One region of the Arthrobacter sp. FX8 genome, then DNA from elsewhere that is predicted to be linked to it. Evidence: riboswitches for the same ligand, from Rfam matches in the RefSeq annotation. Region 1 holds a riboswitch; each other region holds the start of a gene.

The links. Region 1 has a riboswitch for S-adenosylmethionine ahead of metX (homoserine O-acetyltransferase MetX). Riboswitches for the same ligand answer to the same signal wherever they lie in the genome.
Region 2: linked by a shared signal. The riboswitch ahead of OUO20_RS15735 (DUF1737 domain-containing protein) and the one ahead of metX (homoserine O-acetyltransferase MetX) in region 1 are both predicted to bind S-adenosylmethionine.
Region 3: linked by a shared signal. The riboswitch ahead of OUO20_RS09545 (aminotransferase class V-fold PLP-dependent enzyme) and the one ahead of metX (homoserine O-acetyltransferase MetX) in region 1 are both predicted to bind S-adenosylmethionine.
Region 4: linked by a shared signal. The riboswitch ahead of OUO20_RS20735 (cobalamin-independent methionine synthase II family protein) and the one ahead of metX (homoserine O-acetyltransferase MetX) in region 1 are both predicted to bind S-adenosylmethionine.

What each region holds. Positions count from the first base shown of each region.
Region 1 is NZ_CP113505.1:772,596-776,800, reverse strand. Features, by position in the region: gene OUO20_RS03490 (MFS transporter) at 1-1,235, opposite strand, end outside; gene metX (homoserine O-acetyltransferase MetX) at 1,402-2,517, opposite strand; SAM riboswitch class IV at 2,530-2,645, opposite strand; partial or broken gene OUO20_RS03480 (bifunctional o-acetylhomoserine/o-acetylserine sulfhydrylase) at 2,745-4,066, opposite strand; SAM riboswitch class IV at 4,110-4,205, opposite strand, start outside.
Region 2 is NZ_CP113505.1:3,359,734-3,363,938, reverse strand. Features, by position in the region: gene OUO20_RS15750 (glutamate--cysteine ligase 2) at 1-159, shown strand, start outside; gene OUO20_RS15745 (O-succinylhomoserine sulfhydrylase) at 296-1,504, opposite strand; gene OUO20_RS15740 (rhodanese-like domain-containing protein) at 1,505-1,915, opposite strand; gene OUO20_RS15735 (DUF1737 domain-containing protein) at 1,912-2,187, opposite strand; SAM riboswitch class IV at 2,201-2,316, opposite strand; gene opgC (OpgC domain-containing protein) at 2,542-4,205, shown strand, end outside.
Region 3 is NZ_CP113505.1:2,082,782-2,086,986, reverse strand. Features, by position in the region: gene OUO20_RS09550 (class I SAM-dependent methyltransferase) at 1-696, opposite strand, end outside; partial or broken gene OUO20_RS09545 (aminotransferase class V-fold PLP-dependent enzyme) at 798-2,214, opposite strand; SAM riboswitch class IV at 2,251-2,364, opposite strand; gene hisN (histidinol-phosphatase) at 2,517-3,329, opposite strand; partial or broken gene rsgA (ribosome small subunit-dependent GTPase A) at 3,374-4,205, opposite strand, start outside.
Region 4 is NZ_CP113505.1:4,399,762-4,403,966, forward strand. Features, by position in the region: gene OUO20_RS20730 (uracil-DNA glycosylase) at 1-409, opposite strand, end outside; gene OUO20_RS20735 (cobalamin-independent methionine synthase II family protein) at 611-1,819, opposite strand; SAM riboswitch class I at 1,833-1,936, opposite strand; gene OUO20_RS20740 (SipW-dependent-type signal peptide-containing protein) at 2,193-2,888, shown strand; gene OUO20_RS20745 (S26 family signal peptidase) at 2,907-3,521, shown strand; gene OUO20_RS20750 (hypothetical protein) at 3,754-4,205, shown strand, end outside.

The sequences.
Region 1 (4,205 bases):
ACGGAGGACTTGTAGGCGCCCAGGAGCGAGGCGGCGATGATCGGGGCCAGGGATCCTGCAACGATCGACGTCACCTGGTAGCCCAGGGAAACCCCGGAGTAGCGCATCCGGGTGGGGAACATTTCCGCCATGATGGCAGGCTGCCCGGCGTACATGAAGGCGTGGAACACCAGGCCGATCATGATGGCCGCCAGGATGATGGCATCGTTCTTGGTGTCCATCATGGGGAAGGCGAAGAAGCCCCAGGTGGCCCCCATGATGGCGCCGGCCATGTAGACGGGCCTGCGGCCAAACCGGTCCGACAGCTTGCCGACCATGGGCACGACGGCGAAGTGCAGGGCGTGGGCAAGGAGCAGCAGGAGGAGGATGCGGGTGGTGTCGGCCTGGACCACGGTTTTCAGGTAGGTGATGGAGAACGTGACCACGAGGTAGTACAGGATGTTTTCCGCCAGGCGCAGGCCCATGGCGGTGAAGACGCCGCGGGGGTAGCGCCGGAATACCTCAGCGACGCCGTAGCCCTTGTGGCCGGCTTCGACCTCTTTGCGGGCTTCGAGGAAGATCGGTGCGTCATTGACCTTGGTGCGGATGTAGTAACCGATCAGGACGATCACCGCGGACAGCCAGAACGCTACGCGCCAGCCCCACCCCAGGAAGGCGTCCTGGGTCAACGTGGAGGACAGGGTGAACAAGACGGCGGTGGCAAGCAGGTTTCCCAGCGGCACTGCCGACTGTGGCCAGCTGGCCCAGAAACCGCGGGATTTGCTGGGGCTGTGTTCGGCCACGAGGAGGACGGCGCCGCCCCACTCGCCGCCAACGGCAAAGCCCTGGGCGAACCGGAGGACCACCAGCAGTGCGGGAGCCCAGTAGCCGATCTGCTGGAACGTGGGCAGGCAGCCCATGAGGAAGGTGGAGACGCCTACCAGGATGATGCTCAGCTGCAGCAGCTTCTTGCGTCCGAACTTGTCGCCGAAGTGGCCAAAGACGATGCCGCCGATGGGGCGCGCCACGAAACCGACGGCATAAGTGAGGAAGGCGGCGATGATGCCATCCAGTTCTGTGCCGGCGTTGGGGAAGAAGGCCTTTCCGAACACCAGGGTGGCAGCCGAGGCGTAGAGGAAGAACTCGTACCACTCAACAACGGTTCCGGCCATGGAGGCCGTAACCACTTTCTTAAGGCCTGAAGCCTTGACGTCGGTTTCCTCTGTGCGCCTTGCGGCGGAGCTTTCCGTACTCATGCGAACTCCTTCGGCGTCGTCGTCGACACCACGGGGACCAATCAATGGCGGCCGGGTGTGATGCACACCACGAACGCACCGGATTCGATTGAGTATGGTCTGCCTGCGGTGCAACCTCAACGCCGATTAGTGCAGAAGGCATCTGCAGGAATGCACATGCGGGGCGCTAGGCCAGGAAGCTGCTCCGGAGCTGGCTGCCCAGCTGCCCGATCTCTGTCAGGAACCCGTCGTGCCCGATCGGCGCCTGGATGACGTGCACGTCCACGTCCCCCGGCAGGGCCTGGGCCAGCTCACGGGACTGCGACGGGAAATACAGCCGGTCCGAATCCACGGCGGCCACGAAGAACCTGGCGGTGGACCTGGCCAGGGTTTCGGCCAGGGTTCCGCGGCCCCGGCAGATGTCATGGCTCATCAGCGCCTCGGTGAGGGCGATATAGCTGTTGGCGTCGAAGCGCTTCACGAGCTTGCTGCCCTGGTGGTCCAGGTAGCTTTCCACCTGGTAGCGGCCGCGGGCGGCCAGAGCCTCACCCTTCAGGGGCGACTCCGGCGCCTGGGGTTCCCGGCCGAAGCGGCCTTCCAGTTCAGCCGCGGACCGGTAGGTGATGTGGGCAATGCGCCGGGCAAGTGCCAGCCCGGCTTCCGGGCAGGGGCCGCCATAGTAGTCGCCGCCGTTGAAATGTGGGTCCTGCCGGATGGCCAGGGTCTGGGCCTGCGCGAAGGCGATCTGTTCCGCCGTGCTCGCGGCACCCACGGAGATGACGGCGCAGCGCTGCACCCTCTCCGGGTAGGTCACTGCCCATTCAAGGGCGCGGGCGCCGCCCATGGATCCGCCCAGGACAGCGAACCAGCTGCTGATGCCCAGCTGGTCAGCCAGCCGGGCCTCTGCCACCGTGCTGTCCCGCAGGGTGACCAGGGGGAAGCGGGAGCCCCAGGGGGCTCCGTCCGGGGCGGCCGAGGACGGGCCCGTGGACCCGTAGCAGCCGCCCACGATGTTGACGGACACCACGAAGAACTTGTCCGTGTCCACGGGAGCGCCGGGACCGGCCAATTGTTCCCACCAGCCTTCTTCGTCCGTGTCACCGCGGGTCACGTGGGTGCTGCCGGTCAGGGCGTGCTCGATCAGGATGGCGTTGCTGGCGTCGGCGTTGAGCGTGCCCCAGGTTTCGTAGGCCAGCGTGACGTCCGGGAGGTATCCCCCGGCTTCAAGTTCCAGCCCTCCGATGGAGGCGTAGCGGACAATTCCGTGTTCGGGGATGGTGGTTCGGGCGACGGTAACCGTCATGGCAAGACCTCTTCTACGCGCTTGCCTGCCGTCGTCTGACCGGCAGGCCAGGTCCTCACCCGGGGCACCCCACCGCGGATGGAGGGTTGCCGGCCAGCAAGCCGGGGCTGTCACTGGCACTCATGACCTGGTTCGAGTGTACGAAACACCCCCGCTCCAGGCCAAGAGTGTGACTGGTTGTGACTTCCCCGCTTGCCGGCCCTCCCGGCGTCAGCCCTGGCGCGCTTTTAGCTCTGGGCGCCTTTGGCAGCGCGGAAACCCGCTTCCAGGTCGGCCAGGATGTCATCGATGTGCTCCAGGCCAACAGAGAGCCGGACCAGTCCCGGATTCACCCCGGCCACCGCTTGCTGCTCCGGCGAGAGCTGGCTGTGGGTGGTCGACGCCGGGTGGATGACCAGGGAGCGGACGTCGCCGATGTTGGCCACGTGGGAGTGCAGCTCCAGGGCGTCGACGAAGCGCTTGCCCGCCTCCGCTCCGCCGGCAAGGTTGAAGGCCACGACGGCGCCCGTTCCCTTGGGCCCGTACTTGCGGCCACGCTCGTACCAGGGGCTGGAGGGCAACCCGGCGTAGGCGACGGATTCGACGTCGTCCCGTCCTTCCAGCCAGCGCGCCACTTCCGTGGCGTTGGCAACGTGGCGTTCCACCCGCAGGCTCAGCGTCTCCAGGCCCTGGGAGATCAGGAAGGCGTTGAAGGGGAAACCGCCGAGCCAAGGTCGCGCAGCAGCTGGACGCGGGCCTTGAGGATGTAGGAGAGGTTGGCACCCAGCGCACCGTCGGCGCCTAGGTCGCGGGCGTAGACCAGGCCGTTGTAGGTGGGGTCCGGGGTGTTGAAGCCGGGGAACCGTTCAGGGTCCTTGCCGAAGTCGAATTTGCCGGAGTCCACGATCACGCCGGCAATTGCGGAGCCGTGGCCGCCCAGGTATTTGGTGGCGGAGTGGATCACGATGTCCGCACCCCACTCCAGTGGGCGGATCAGGTAGGGCGTGGACAGGGTGTTGTCCACGATCAGTGGCACGCCTGCCTGGTGGGCCACCTCGGAGATGCCTTCGATGTCCAGGACGTCCTGGCGGGGATTGGACACCACTTCACCGAAAAAGAGCTTGGTGTTCGGCTGGACGGCGTCGCGCCACTGGTCCAGGTTGTCGGGATCCTGGACGAAGGTGACCGAGATGCCGAACTTCTTCAGGGTGTGGGCGAACAGGTTGTACGTTCCGCCATAAAGGCTGGGGCTCGCCACAATATGGTCCCCCGCCTCCGCAATGTTCAGCACCGCGAACGTCTCGGCGGCCTGGCCCGAGCTCAGCAGCAAAGCGGCCAGGCCTCCCTCAAGGCTGGCGATCCGCTGTTCGACGGCATCCTGGGTGGGGTTGCCGATCCGGGTGTAGATGGGCGCAAGTTCGGCGAGGGCAAAGCGGTTGGCTGCGCTTTCGGCGCTGGGGAACACGAAGGACGTGGTCTGGTAAATGGGGAGCGCGCGGGCTCCGGTGGCACTGTCGGGCTCCTGGCCTGCATGGATCTGGCGGGTTTCGAAAGACCATCCGTTGGACATCTCAGTCTCCTATGACATGGGCCCGGAATGCGTGGGGCAGTACGGGCCGCGCTTGCTTCCGGCTCTTGCCGGACAGCCAGGTCCTCACCCGGGGCACCCCACCGCGGGTGGAGGGTTGCCGGCCAGCGAGCCGGGGCTT
Region 2 (4,205 bases), 2.0 Mb from region 1:
CAGCGCCGCGCCCGGGACAAGGCGCTGGCGGGACCGCCCCCGGAGGACATGGGGTTCGGCGCCGTGGTGCGGCAGGCCGTCAACGTGACCATGCGGGATGCCCTGGACCTTGCTGACGTGGAGGGCACGCCCGAACTGCTGCGGGTCCGCCAGAGCTGACCTTCGATGCGCATATCCATTCCCGACGCGCAGATTCCTCTTCGCGGCCCATATTTGGTGCGCGCCAGGGAATCTGCGCATCGAGAGTGAGGAAGCGCGTCGCCCGGACCCAGAGGAGCTAGGGCTTCCCGCGCGGCTAGATCTGCTTGAGTGCCTGTTCCAGGTCGCGGAGGAGGTCCTCCGGGTCCTCGAGCCCCACCGAGAGCCGCACCACGCCGTCACTGAGCCCAATGGCGGCTCGCCCTTCCGGCCCCATGGCGCGGTGCGTGGTGGTGGCGGGGTGCGTGATCAGGGACTTCGAATCACCAAGGTTGTTGGAGATGTCGATGATGCGCAGCCCGTCCAGCAGTGCGAAGGCCGCTTCCTTGCCGGAGCGCCCGCCGGAGGGAGCCAGCTCAAGCGTGAGGACCGTACCGCCGGCGCTCATCTGCCGTGCCGCCAGGTCGTACTGCGGGTGGGACTTGAGCAGCGGGTACTTCACCCAGCTCACGGCGGGCTGTTCTTCCAGCCACTCTGCGAGCCGGAGCGCCGTGGCGGAGGAATGGTTCACGCGCAGGCTCATGGTCTCCAGGCCCTTGGTCAGGACCCAGGCGTTGAACGCCGAGAGTGCGGGCCCGGTGTGGCGCATTAGCTGTTTCACGGGACCGTCGATGAACTCCTTGGTGCCCAGGATGGCGCCGCCCATGACCCTGCCCTGGCCGTCGATGTGCTTGGTGCCGGAGTAGACGATGACGTCGGCGCCCAGGTCACCGCAGCGCTGCAGCAGGGGAGTGGCGAAGACGTTGTCCGCCACCACCTTGGCGCCGGCGGCATGCGCAAGTTCGCTGACCGCGGCGATGTCCACGATCTCCTGCATCGGGTTGGACGGGGATTCGAAGAAGACGGCGGTGGTGGGCTTGGAGAGGGCCTCGCGCCACTGGTCCAGGTCCGGCCCGTCCACGAAGACGGTCTCCACGCCCCACCGGGGAAGGATCTCGTTCAAAATCACGAAGCACGAACCGAACAGCGACCGGGCGGCCACCACCCGGTCGCCGGCAGCCAGCAGGGCACCAAGCGCGGTGAACACCGCGGACATGCCCGACGCCGTCGCGAAGCAGGCTTCGGTGCCTTCCAGCAGCCGGAGCCGCTCCTGGAAGGTGGCCACGGACGGGTTGCCGTAGCGGGAGTAGACAAAGCGTTCGTCCTCGCCGGTGAAGGCGCGTTCAGCTGCTGCCGCGGATTCGTAGACGAAGCCGGAGTTCAGGAAAATGGCCTCGGACGTTTCCTGGAAGTTGGTGCGGTCCAGCCCGCCACGGACAGCCTGGGTGTCGGGGTTCCAGCCGGGGGCGTCTTGGTTGAAGGTCACTTAGTTCTTTCCGAGGTTGGTGGGAAGGCCGCGGTTTTTCCAGCCGTTGACGGTGCGTTCGCCATAGCGGTCCGGCTCGCCTTCAAAGCCCTCCAGCACGTTGTAGGAGGTGAAGCCGGCCCGGGTGGCCGCGATGGCTGCCGCGATGGACCGCTGGCCGGAGCGGCACAGGAACACCAGTTCGGTTGAACGGTCCTCGGGCGCCTGCTGGCTGAGGTCGTTGATGAAGTCGGGGTTGGGGATGCCGCCGGGGAAGGTCCACTGGATGAAGAGGGGGTCGTTGTCCGTGGCCTTGGTGTCCGGAATGCCGATGTGGGCCCATTCGCCCTCGGTGCGGACGTCCACCAGGATGGCGCCCTGTTCCAGCTTCTCCCATGCTTCCTGGGGCGTGAGGTCTCCCGCGTAGCTCATGCGTGGCCCTCGCCGTCGAACTCGCCTTCAAATTCGGCGTCCAGTTCATCCACTGCGGTGGCAACCGCGGCATCGGCCGAGGCGATTGCCGCCGGAAGGACCACTGCCTGCGCCACGATCACGCTGGTGCCATTGAAGGTGGCTGCCGGGCTGCCGTGCAGCACATAGCCGTCGGCCAGGGCCGTGGAGATCCGCTCGCAGAATGAACGGTCATCCGGGCCGGTGATCAGGCGGTAGGACAATTTTTCGTCAGGGGCAGGTGCGTCAGACACGACGGATCTCCTTCTTTCACGCTTGCAGCTCGAATCGGTCGATATGCCGAGTATTCACCTGAGGCACCCCGCCGCGAAAGGGAGGGTTGCCGACCGGCCAGTCAGGGCTTCACACCGGTACTCATTACTCCCCAAAAACGTAACATCTGCCGCGCCAAGCCGCACCGCCGCCGTCGTCATGTTCCGTAATTGAGCAGCGCTGAAGGGAGGCGCGGGGTTGAAGGAAAGCGCGACGGCGGACATCGCCGCAGGTGGGCGGCCCGCCACGTGCCGCCCGGGGCCGCGGGGCCGATAAAGTTCTTACCGGGGCGCCGCCCCGTCGTCACAGCAATGAGCACCGGGGGTCCTGTCAGCATGCGGGCAAACACATCGCGCCACCAGGCCGCCATCCGCGGGACCCGCCGGCCGTCCATCGGGGCGTTCCTGGCCGCGGCCATCGTCAGCCTCCTTGCCCTGCTGGCGGCTGCGCCGGCGCATGCGGCGGACGCTGCGCCGGAGAAGGGAAAGCCCTGGCTGGGCGCGGTGCTCGAGTGGGGCGAGGACACCGCCGCAGGCTTCAGCGGCCGGCTTGGTGCCAGTCCGGCCGTCTTCGGCCACGACATCACCATCCCCTACCGCGATTCGGAACGGAACGACCTTGACGGCTTCCTTCAGCAGGCCGCGTCCCTAGGCGCCCACGCCCTGCTCACGGTGAAGCCGTCAGTGCCCCTGGACCAGCTCGGCACCGCGGAAGCGGAAGCATTCGCAGCGCAGGTGCGCGACCTTACGTCCGGGTTCAAGGGGCAGCTGCTGATCCGGTTCGCCCCGGACATGAATGCAAGCTGGGTGGCCTGGGGCCAGCAGCCCGCCGCGTACCGGCAGGCCTTCAGGGCTGTGGCGGCAGCGTTCAAGAAGTACGACGGCGGCCGGGCCACCTTGGTGTGGGCGCCTTACCTGGGCAAGGACTACCCCTTTGACCGCAACCGGGATGCCCCGCAGCCCGGAACCGAAGGCTTTTCCCTCCTGGACACGAACGGCGACGGGGCCTGGAACTCAAGCGACAGCGCCTACGCCCCTTACTACCCGGGCGACGACGCAGTGGACTGGGCGGGGCTGGCCGCCTATCACGACGACACGGCCGGCGGCCCCGCCGTCAACTCCCAGCCGAGGGCCGGCGAGCTCCAGGACATGCTGACGGCCTCCGGCGGCGAAAACTTCTACGGCACCTATTCCGAGGGGCGCAACAAGCCGTTCCTCCTCCAGACCTCTGCTTTCTACAGCCCCGCGTCCGGCGGCGCGCAGGAGGCGGACATCAAGGCGGGCTGGTGGGACCAGGTGGTGGGAACTGCCACTTCCCCAGCTTTTGCCGGGACGGCCGCCGTTGTCTGGGACGAGCGCACCAGCACCAGGGATACCGGCGTGGCGAGCATCAGCTGGCTGCTCACGGGACAGGCGGGCATCGCCAAAGCGGCCCTGGACAGGCTGAAGGCATCGCCAATGGTCACCGGGCCGGTCACCGAAGTGGCATCCGGGAGCACCTACGTCCGGGCCAACACGCTCTCCGGGGCTGCCGCCTGGACTGTTGCCGCCGCCATGGCCATCCTCCTGGTGGCCCTGTGGCAGATACCCCGCCGGATCAACGCAGCCACGGCCTGGGGCTACCAGGATCCCTCCGCCAGGGACTCGCGCATCGATCTGCTGCGCGGGATGGCCATCGTCTTTGTGGTGGTGAACCACCTGGGCATGGCATCGCTGTTCCAGCTGCTCACCCAGGAGGCCGTGGGCTTCGTGTCGGGTGCGGAACTGTTCGTCCTGTTCTCCGGACTGGTGGTGGGCATGGTGTACGGACCCAAGGCCAGGGAGGACTTCGGGCAGGTGGTCGACCTCACGACCCGCCGCGCCGGCAAGCTCTACCTGACGGCGCTGGCCGTGCTGATCGGCGTCTTCCTTCTGTCCCTGCTCCCGTTCTTCCACACCGAGGCCCTGACCACGTTCGTGGACCAGGGGACCGGTGGCGCCGGGCACAACGGGGCCGGCCG
Region 3 (4,205 bases), 1.3 Mb from region 1:
GTAGGCAAGGTGTTCGTGCAGGTACCAGTCCAGGTTGGCCAGGACCTTGGCCCGCGTTGACTCGCCGGCCCGGAGGTAGTAGCTGCGGGATTTAGTGAGTTCCATCAGGTCCGTGGTGTCCACTGTGTCCTGCCAGTGGGTGACATGCCCTTCGAGCCCCTGGAACTCCGGGCCGATGACGGGCTTGTGCCCCGGCCGGTAGACGTCGCCTGCGTGCATGATCCGGGAGAGCCGGTGCACCCAGGGCACTGAGGTGTCCAGCTGGTTCCACACCAGGCCGAGGGTTCCGTGCGGGCGCAGCACGCGGGCCAGTTCGGTGCTTGCCGCCAGGGCGTCGCACCAGTGCCACGCCTGGGCTACGGTGACGACGTCGAAGCTGGCGTCGGGCAGGCCTGTCGCCTCGGCAGTCCCCGGCATCGCCGTGGCAGCCGGGTAGTGTTCCGTGAGCTGGGCGAGCATGTCCGCCGAGGGGTCCACGGCCGTGACGTCCAGCCCCATGTCCAGCAGCAGCGCGGTGAACTTTCCGGTACCGGCACCAACGTCGAGGGCTTCATGGGCGTCGGCGGGCACCAGCCACCGGGCTGACTCCTCAGGGTAGCCGGGCCGGACGCGCTGGTAGTGCCTGCCGCCGTCCTGGAAGCTCTGGCCCAGTTCCCTGCGCCGCCCGTGATCAAGCTTGGGGCCACCCCGAACCACGCGTGGCCTCCTTCAGCTGACGTCCTGCGGTACCTTTCGAATTTACCGCATTCCCCTGACGCGCGGTCAGCCGGCTGAAACAGGAGTGGCGGTTTCCGGCGTCAGTCGTCGATGCAGGGCGCTGCGCCGGCTGTTCCAGGGGTGTTGGGCGCCCAGTGCGGGTAGGTGCGGGTGTCGTTGGCAGGGACCCAGCGGCCTGCGTCCACCACGTAGTCCCAGCCCAGCCCGTTGCTCCGGAGCGCCTGGATGCCGGCCAGCAGGCGCTCGGCATCTTCCAGGCGCGAACCGACGCCGAAGCTGGCGCGGAGGGAACCGGACGGCAGGCCCAGGCGCTTCAGCAGGGGATGGGCGCAGAAGCGCCCGTCACGCAGGCCCACGCCATGCTCTGCCGAAAGGTACGCCGCCACCAGTCCTGCGTCGTAACCCTCGACGGAGAAGTTGACCACCCCGATGGTGTCCGTTTCGGGGTTGGTGTCCTTGAAGATCTGGTGAACCGTGACGCCGTCGATCCGCTGGAGTCCCTCCACCAAAAAGGAGCGGATGGCGGACTCGTGGGCGTGCCAGCGTGCCTGGTCCAGGCCTGCAATGACCTGGGTGGCGCGGGCCAGCGTGGCGGCCCCCAGGACGTTCGGCGAGCCCCCTCATGGCGGGCCGGGCCGGTGGCCCAGCTGACGCCGTCGAGCCTGGCTTCCTTGACGGCGCCGCCGCCGGCGAGGTGCGGGACGCCGGCGTCCAGCCAGTCCGGGCGCCCCACCAGGACGCCGGCGCCGAAGGGCGCGTACAGCTTGTGGCCTGAGAAGGCGAGGTAGTCGACGTCATCCGCGCTGATGTCTATGCGGCGGTGCGGCGCGAGCTGGGCCGCATCCACCACGATCCGTGCGCCATGTTCGTGGGCCAGCGCGGCCAGCGCCCGGATGGGGAGGATTTCGCCGGTCACGTTGGAGGCCCCGGTGACCGCGACCAAGCTGACACCGCCCTGTCCAAGCTCGGCACGTACGGCCTCAAGGGTGCCGGTGATGGTGTCGGCGGCGACGATGCTGCGGTGCGGGACGCCCTGCCACGGCAGGAGATTGGCGTGGTGTTCGATGTCCAGGTACAGCACTTCGCCGTCGTGGCGGCCATCGGTCACGGGAAGGCAGCCGGCCAGCAGGTTCAGCGAATCCGTCGTGTTGCGGGTGAAGATGACCGAATCATCCGGGCGGCCGCCCACGAAATCCCTGACGATGCTGCGCGCGTTCTCGTACACGGAGGTGCTGATCTGGGATGCGTATCCTGCCCCGCGGTGGACGCTGGCGTAGTAGGGGAGGATCTCATTCAGGTAAGCGGACACTACGGACAGTGCCGGGGCGGAGGCGCCGTAATCGAGGTTGGCGTACCGCACGTGGCCGCCCGAAATCAGGGGCGCCTGGATTTCGGCGCCGGTGACGGCAGCGAGCGGCCGGCCGGCTGCGGCGTGGCGTGCATGGGGGACGGCAGCTTCGGCAATGACGGGCTGGGGGAGACGGTGGCAGTTGTCACAGAGACCTCACTTGGTACAGGACTCCGGCATAGTGGAATCCGCGCTTGCCGCATCCGCTCCGGACCGGCCTGGTCGTCACCCGGGGCACCCCACCGCGAATGGAGGGTTGCCGGCCAGCAAACCGGGGTTTTGCGCTGGCACTCGTGACCTGCATAAAAGCGTAGGACATGGGGCGGCCAGGACTGAAGCCGCGGCAATTGTTAAGGGCTTTGTTACGCGCCCCCGAATAAACGACGCCGGGCACCTGCCTTGGGAGGTGTCCGGCGTCGCATTATTCGTTCAAACGTGGAAAGCGCGTGAGTTACAGCAGATCGTCCAGGTACGGGTTCAATCGGTGCAGGACCTCCGAGTGCAGGATTGAGTTCGTGGCCAGGGCGTTCCCGCCGAACGGGCCGTCCTCGCCTTCCAGGGATGTGAACCGGCCGCCGGCCTCCACCACGATCGGCACCAGGGCAGCCATGTCATAGAGGTTCAGCTCGGGTTCGCAGGCGATGTCCACGGAGCCCTCGGCCACCATGCAATACGACCAGAAATCCCCGTAGGCCCGGGTCCGCCAAACGTCCTCGGTAAGGCCGAGGAACTCGTCAAGGTTTCCGCGTTCCTTCCACCCGCCCAGGCTGGAGTAGGAGAGGGAGGCGTCGGAAAGCTTCGACACGTTGGACACGCGGAGGCGGGTGGCGGCGGCAAGGGACCTGCCCATGTACGCGCCCATGCCTTTCGCCGCCCACCAGCGCTTGCCCAGGGCCGGGGCGCTGACGACGCCCACCACCGGTTCGCCCTCATCCACGAGGGCGATCAGCGTGGCCCATACGGGAACGCCGCGGACAAAGTTCTTGGTTCCGTCAATGGGGTCGATGATCCAGCGCCGGGAACCGTGGCCGGTGCTGCCGAATTCCTCGCCCAGGACGGCGTCGCGGGGGCGTGAACGGGAGAGCTGGCCCCGGATGGCTTCCTCGGCGGCCTTGTCCGCGTCGGTGACCGGCGTCAGGTCCGGCTTGGTCTCAACGTGGAGGTCCAGGGCCTTGAAGCGGCTCATGGTCTGGTCATCCACGGAGTCGGCCAGGACATGGGCCAGGCGCAGGTCATCGTTGTAGCTCGAAGCGGGTTGGATCATGGTTCCAAACTACCGTCTGTGGACGGTTCTGCCGGGAGAACGCGTCAGTTGACGCTGCCGAGCTCCTTGGTTTCCTGTGCTTCCATCCTCGGGTCCGTACCAAGCAGGCGCCGCAGCGAGGCCAGCCGGGCCGCGCCGGTGGGACCTGCGTGTCCGCCTGCCACCCAGTCGTCGAGGCCGCAGTTCACTGCGGTTGCGGTGTGCTTGCAGCCCCGTTCGCAGTTCTCGATGCCGGGGAGAGGTCCGGGAAGGAGCGCAGGATGCGGTCAGGGTCCACGTGCGCCAGGCCAAAGGAACGGATGCCGGGGGTATCGATGATCCAGCTGCCGGGAGGCGCGTCCGCCAACCGCAAGGCAAGGGCCGACGACGACGTGTGGCGGCCGCGCCCGGTCACGGCATTCACGCCGCCGGTGGCCCGCTCGGCGCCGGTCAGGGCGTTCACCATGGTGGACTTGCCGACGCCGGAGTGCCCCAGCATAACGGTGACCTTGCCATCGAGATGGTCCCGCAGCGCCGCCACTGCGGCGCTGTCCAGCCGCGCCGAGAGCCCGTCATCGGACCGGGCATCGATTCCCGACGCCTGCGCATCCGCCGTCTTGCTGATGATCACCGGGAAGTCCAGGTGCGTGTAGTTGGAAAGCAGTTCCGCGGGGTCTTTGACGTCGGCCTTGGTGACCAGCAGGATGGGTTCGATTCCGGCGTCGTATGCGGCCACGAGCGCGCGGTCGATGAACCCCGTGCGGGGTTCCGGGTTGGCGGCAGCCACCACGATCACCAGTTGGTCGGCGTTGGCCACCACCGCGCGCTCCACGGGGTCGGTGTCGTCGGCGCTGCGGCGCAGGAGGGTGTGGCGGTCCTGGATCTTCACCAGCCGGG
Region 4 (4,205 bases), 920 kb from region 1:
AGGCGCGGGGGACCAGGGCCAGGAACTTCAGCAGGGGCTTCAGGCCTGACTGGATCTGGTCCGGAGTGAACTTGCCGTTGGGTTCGCCCGGGACGTGCCAAGGGTGGACGTTCCACGGCATGACGAACTCCGGGCGCAGGCCAAGCTTCCACTGGATCCCCAGCATGCGGGTAACAGCGTCCTGGTCGCCGGGGGTGATGAACCCGGACGGATCCACCTCGCCGATGTTGGAGAACAGGCTGATAATGCGGCATTCCTCCACGTCGTGCATGGGGTCCACGTAGGGCACCACGGTTCCGGGCTTGGCCTCCTGCAGGGAATCACACAGTTCGTTGACGGCGGCAACGCTGGGTTCGTAGCGGCGGCTCATGAGCTGTTCGTGGAATGTTTCGGGTGCCAGGGCTGTCATGAAGTGCTGGATCTCCTGCGGGGATTGGCGTTGCTGCCGCCACGGACATGGGCGCACGGCGGCACGGCACATCAGTGGCGGTTGATTGGGGTGGACCAACTCCTGGTCGGCCTACTCCAGTTTAGCAAGCCCAGGCAAGCGAAACGCCGGCCGCTCCTTCCGGTGATGGAAGGCACAGCCGGCGCGTCGGTGCGGGAGCGGCTAGAAGAGGCGCTTCGAGGCGCGGCGGGCACCCTCACCCAGTGCCTCCAGCTTGGCGAAGGCGATCTGCGGGTGCACCCTGCCGCCCAGGCCACAGTCGGTGGAGGCAATGACGTTCCCGCGGCCCACGAGGTCCGCAAAGCGGACGATCCGGTCCGCCACCAGGTCCGGGTGCTCCACCACATTGGTGGCATGCGAAACAACGCCCGGGATGATCACCTTGCCCTCGGGGAGCTTTGTGTCCTCCCACACCCGCCATTCGTGTTCGTGGCGGACGTTTGCCGCTTCAAAGGAATAGCCGCCGGCGTTGACCTGAAGCACAGAGCCGATGATGTCGGCGAACGGGATGTCCGTGGTGTGTGGGCCGTGCCAGGATCCCCAGCACACGTGCAGCCGGATCTGTTCCTGCGGCAGGCCGCGCAGCGCCCAGTTGGTCGCTTCGACGCGCAGCTGGATGAACTTCAGGTAATCGTCCAGGGACGGCTCGGGATTGATCTGGTCCCAGCTTTCGGCCAGGGACGGATCATCGAGCTGCACCGTAAGGCCGGCCTCGATGATGGCCTTGTATTCCTCCCGCATGGCATCAGCGCAGGCGTAGACGAGTTCCTCGTCGCTCTTGTAGTACTCGTTGGCTACCCGCGCGCATGAGCCGGGGGAGAGGGAGGCCACGAAGCCATCCGTGAGGCCTGCGGCGGCGAGCCCGGTCTTCAGGTTCCGGATGTCCGAGGCCACCAGGTCCTGGCCCGTGTAGGTCAGCGGTCCGGCGATCTTGGGCTGGGCAACGCTCCTGCGGTGGGTGAGGATGCCGGATGCGGGATCGCTGTAGGCCTCGTTGAAGGCCTGCCGGTCGCGCCGGTCCGGGAACGAGGTCAGGACAACGTTGCCGGGGGACGAGCGGCGGACGCCGGACTCGGCCCAGCGGTCCACGGTGGTTGGCTCAAGGCCCCCGAGCCGGGCGAAGGAGTAATTCCACCACGCCCCGTAATCCACCGAGCTGGACATGGTGTGCCCGTACTCGCCGTCGTTGGGGATGTCGATGCCAAGGTCCTTCTGGCGCTGCACCACGTCCACTACGGAGGCTTCGAGGAGTTCCAGGAATTCCGGCGTGATGCCGTCGGCTTCCTTGGCGGCGTTGGCCGCAATGAGTTCAGGGGTGCGGGGCAATGAACCGGCGTGGGTCACGCGGATATGGTCGGTGTTCTGGGACATGCTGGAATCTTCCTTTCCATCGGTCCTGGCAGTAGCACCTTCGGCCGGCAGGAGTCTGCCGGGACGTGGTTGCTGCGGCGTCATTGAGCCAGGTCTCTCGGCCGCTCCGGATGGTTCACTCCCACCTAAAGCGACAGCGTGGCGGCGGGGCAACTCGGTTTCATAATGTGGCGCGGCAGCGTCCGTCGGAGCGCGTCCGCACGATTCCGCCGGAGAAAGCGACAGTTGATAACATTTAATACACCGACTTGACTTTAATTAGTAAGTAATGATGATGTAGAAACATCGGTCTTTTGGGGGAAATACCGATAATCCCCCATACCAGTGTCCCGGTTCCTACCGTTCGGGGTTTAATTCTAATTTGGGGGAAATCATGGTTGAATCAACCAGCGCTAAGCCGCGCTCGCAAAAGGCTAATAAAGTCCGCGCTATTCTTGCCGGCGGCCTTGTCTTGGGGATCGGCGCAGCCTTCACTCTCGCTGCGTGGACGGACAACGAGTGGGTCTTCGGCCAGAGCGGGAACGGCGGCGGCCCGGGTACCAAGGTCTACCACATGCAGCAGAACACGTGGTCCGGTACTTCAAGCGAGGCGGTTTGGGCTGACGAGCCGACTGCTCCCGGTGGAGCCCTGACATTCAGCGTCAATGCTGACGATCTCGTGCCGGGGTCGACGGTCTACGCCCCGATGCAGTTGCGGGCTTCCGACAAGTCCCAATCATTGGTGGCCACGCTGACGGGGGCTGCCCGGCTCGACGGAACTGATTCAGCCACCAACTCTGCAGCGCTGTACGGTGCTCTTCGGTACCAGCTGAAGAAGGATGTGGACAAGGACCTTTGCAACGCCACCAACTTCTCCTCCAATGGAACTGATCTTGTTCCTGTTGGCTCGACCCTGAACACCCGTTCGGACACTCCGATCAACCTTCCGGCCGGAGCTACGGACGCAGCTGCGGGCACACCTGTGAGTCTTTGCTTCGCAATGACGCTCCCTTCGAATGCAAGCGTTGATCTTCAGGGATTGCGGACCACCCCCTTGTGGACCTTCAGCAGCACCATAGGCCAGTCGTAGCCGCCACCCGTGCTTCGGATGTCCGCCAGGCGTGAGTCCGGGTTCCGGGCGGCGGCCGTGCCGTCCGGAACCCGGCTCCCGCCGGGTGTGGGAAGCGTGGCCCGGGGGTTCAGGGAGGTATTGCTTTCCGTCGTTGCCCTGCTGGGACTGGCATGCATCCTCTCCCTGGTCCTCGGCCTTTTCTTCAAAGCGTCCTTCGTCGTTTTCCGTACGGGATCGATGGAGCCGCTCTATCCAGTCGGTGCGCTGTCCCTGACCGTGCAGGTCACCGCCAAGGATCTCGTCCCGGGCGACGTCGTGTCGGTCCGCCGGGAAGCGGCGACCGCCCTGGTGACCCACCGCGTGGTGGCAGTTGACCCGCCCAGTGTGAAGGGGGCCACAGCGTCGCTAAGGCTTCGCGGCGACGCTAACACTTCGGATGACCCGTTGCCCTACGAGGTGGCCACGGCGCAGAAGGTGCTGGTCACCGTTCCCGGCTTAGGAGCTTGGGTCATGGCTTCACGGGGGCCGGAGTTCCTGGGTGCAGCAACGCTCGCTGTGACCGTGCTGGTGACATGGGCCTACTGGCCGAGACACGGTGCAACTGGCCAGGCGGAGGTTGACGACGAACCCCCGGCGAAACCACAACAGTAAGGTCGTAAATGACATGGCGGGAGCCAGCTTCAGGCGCGTCGCAAGAGCCGCGGGGGTTATCGCAGTTTTGCTGGCCACCGCTGCGCCCGGCGCAGCGGTGGCTGACGAACCATTGGTTCCGGTTCCGGAGACAGGAGCGGCAGGCTTCCTGTCCCTTTCTTCGTCGATGTATCCATTGGCCCTTCCTGCGCTTCAAGCAGGGGAGTCCTTCAGTTGGCAGATTGGCATTTCGGTGGACCAGCCCAGCGGTGAGTCGACGCTGCAGGTGACTGCGGACGGTGGGCTTGCCGGCACAGGGACCTACCTGGTTTCCGTGGACGAATGCGACGTCGCCTGGCAGGGAAGCAGCGGCCTGGGCGGGGATTTGCGCTGTCCCATCGGTTCCACGCCGCGCATAGCGCCGGTGACGCTGGCCGAACACCGTCAGGACGTGCTGGTTCCCTTGCGGGATCTGCGCGGCGGCCCCTCACCTTACCTCCGCTTCATCCTTTCCCGGCCCGCGGGTTCGCAGGATCCACCGGACACGTCGCTGACCTTGGGCATTGGGGTCACCGCTGCAGGCATTGACGACGCCGTGACCCCGCCGGGGCAGCGGCCGCCAGCACCGCTGGCGAACACAGGGACGGCGGTGCTCCAGGGACTGCTCGCGGGCTGCGGCCTCCTGCTGCTGGGCGCGGCGGCCGT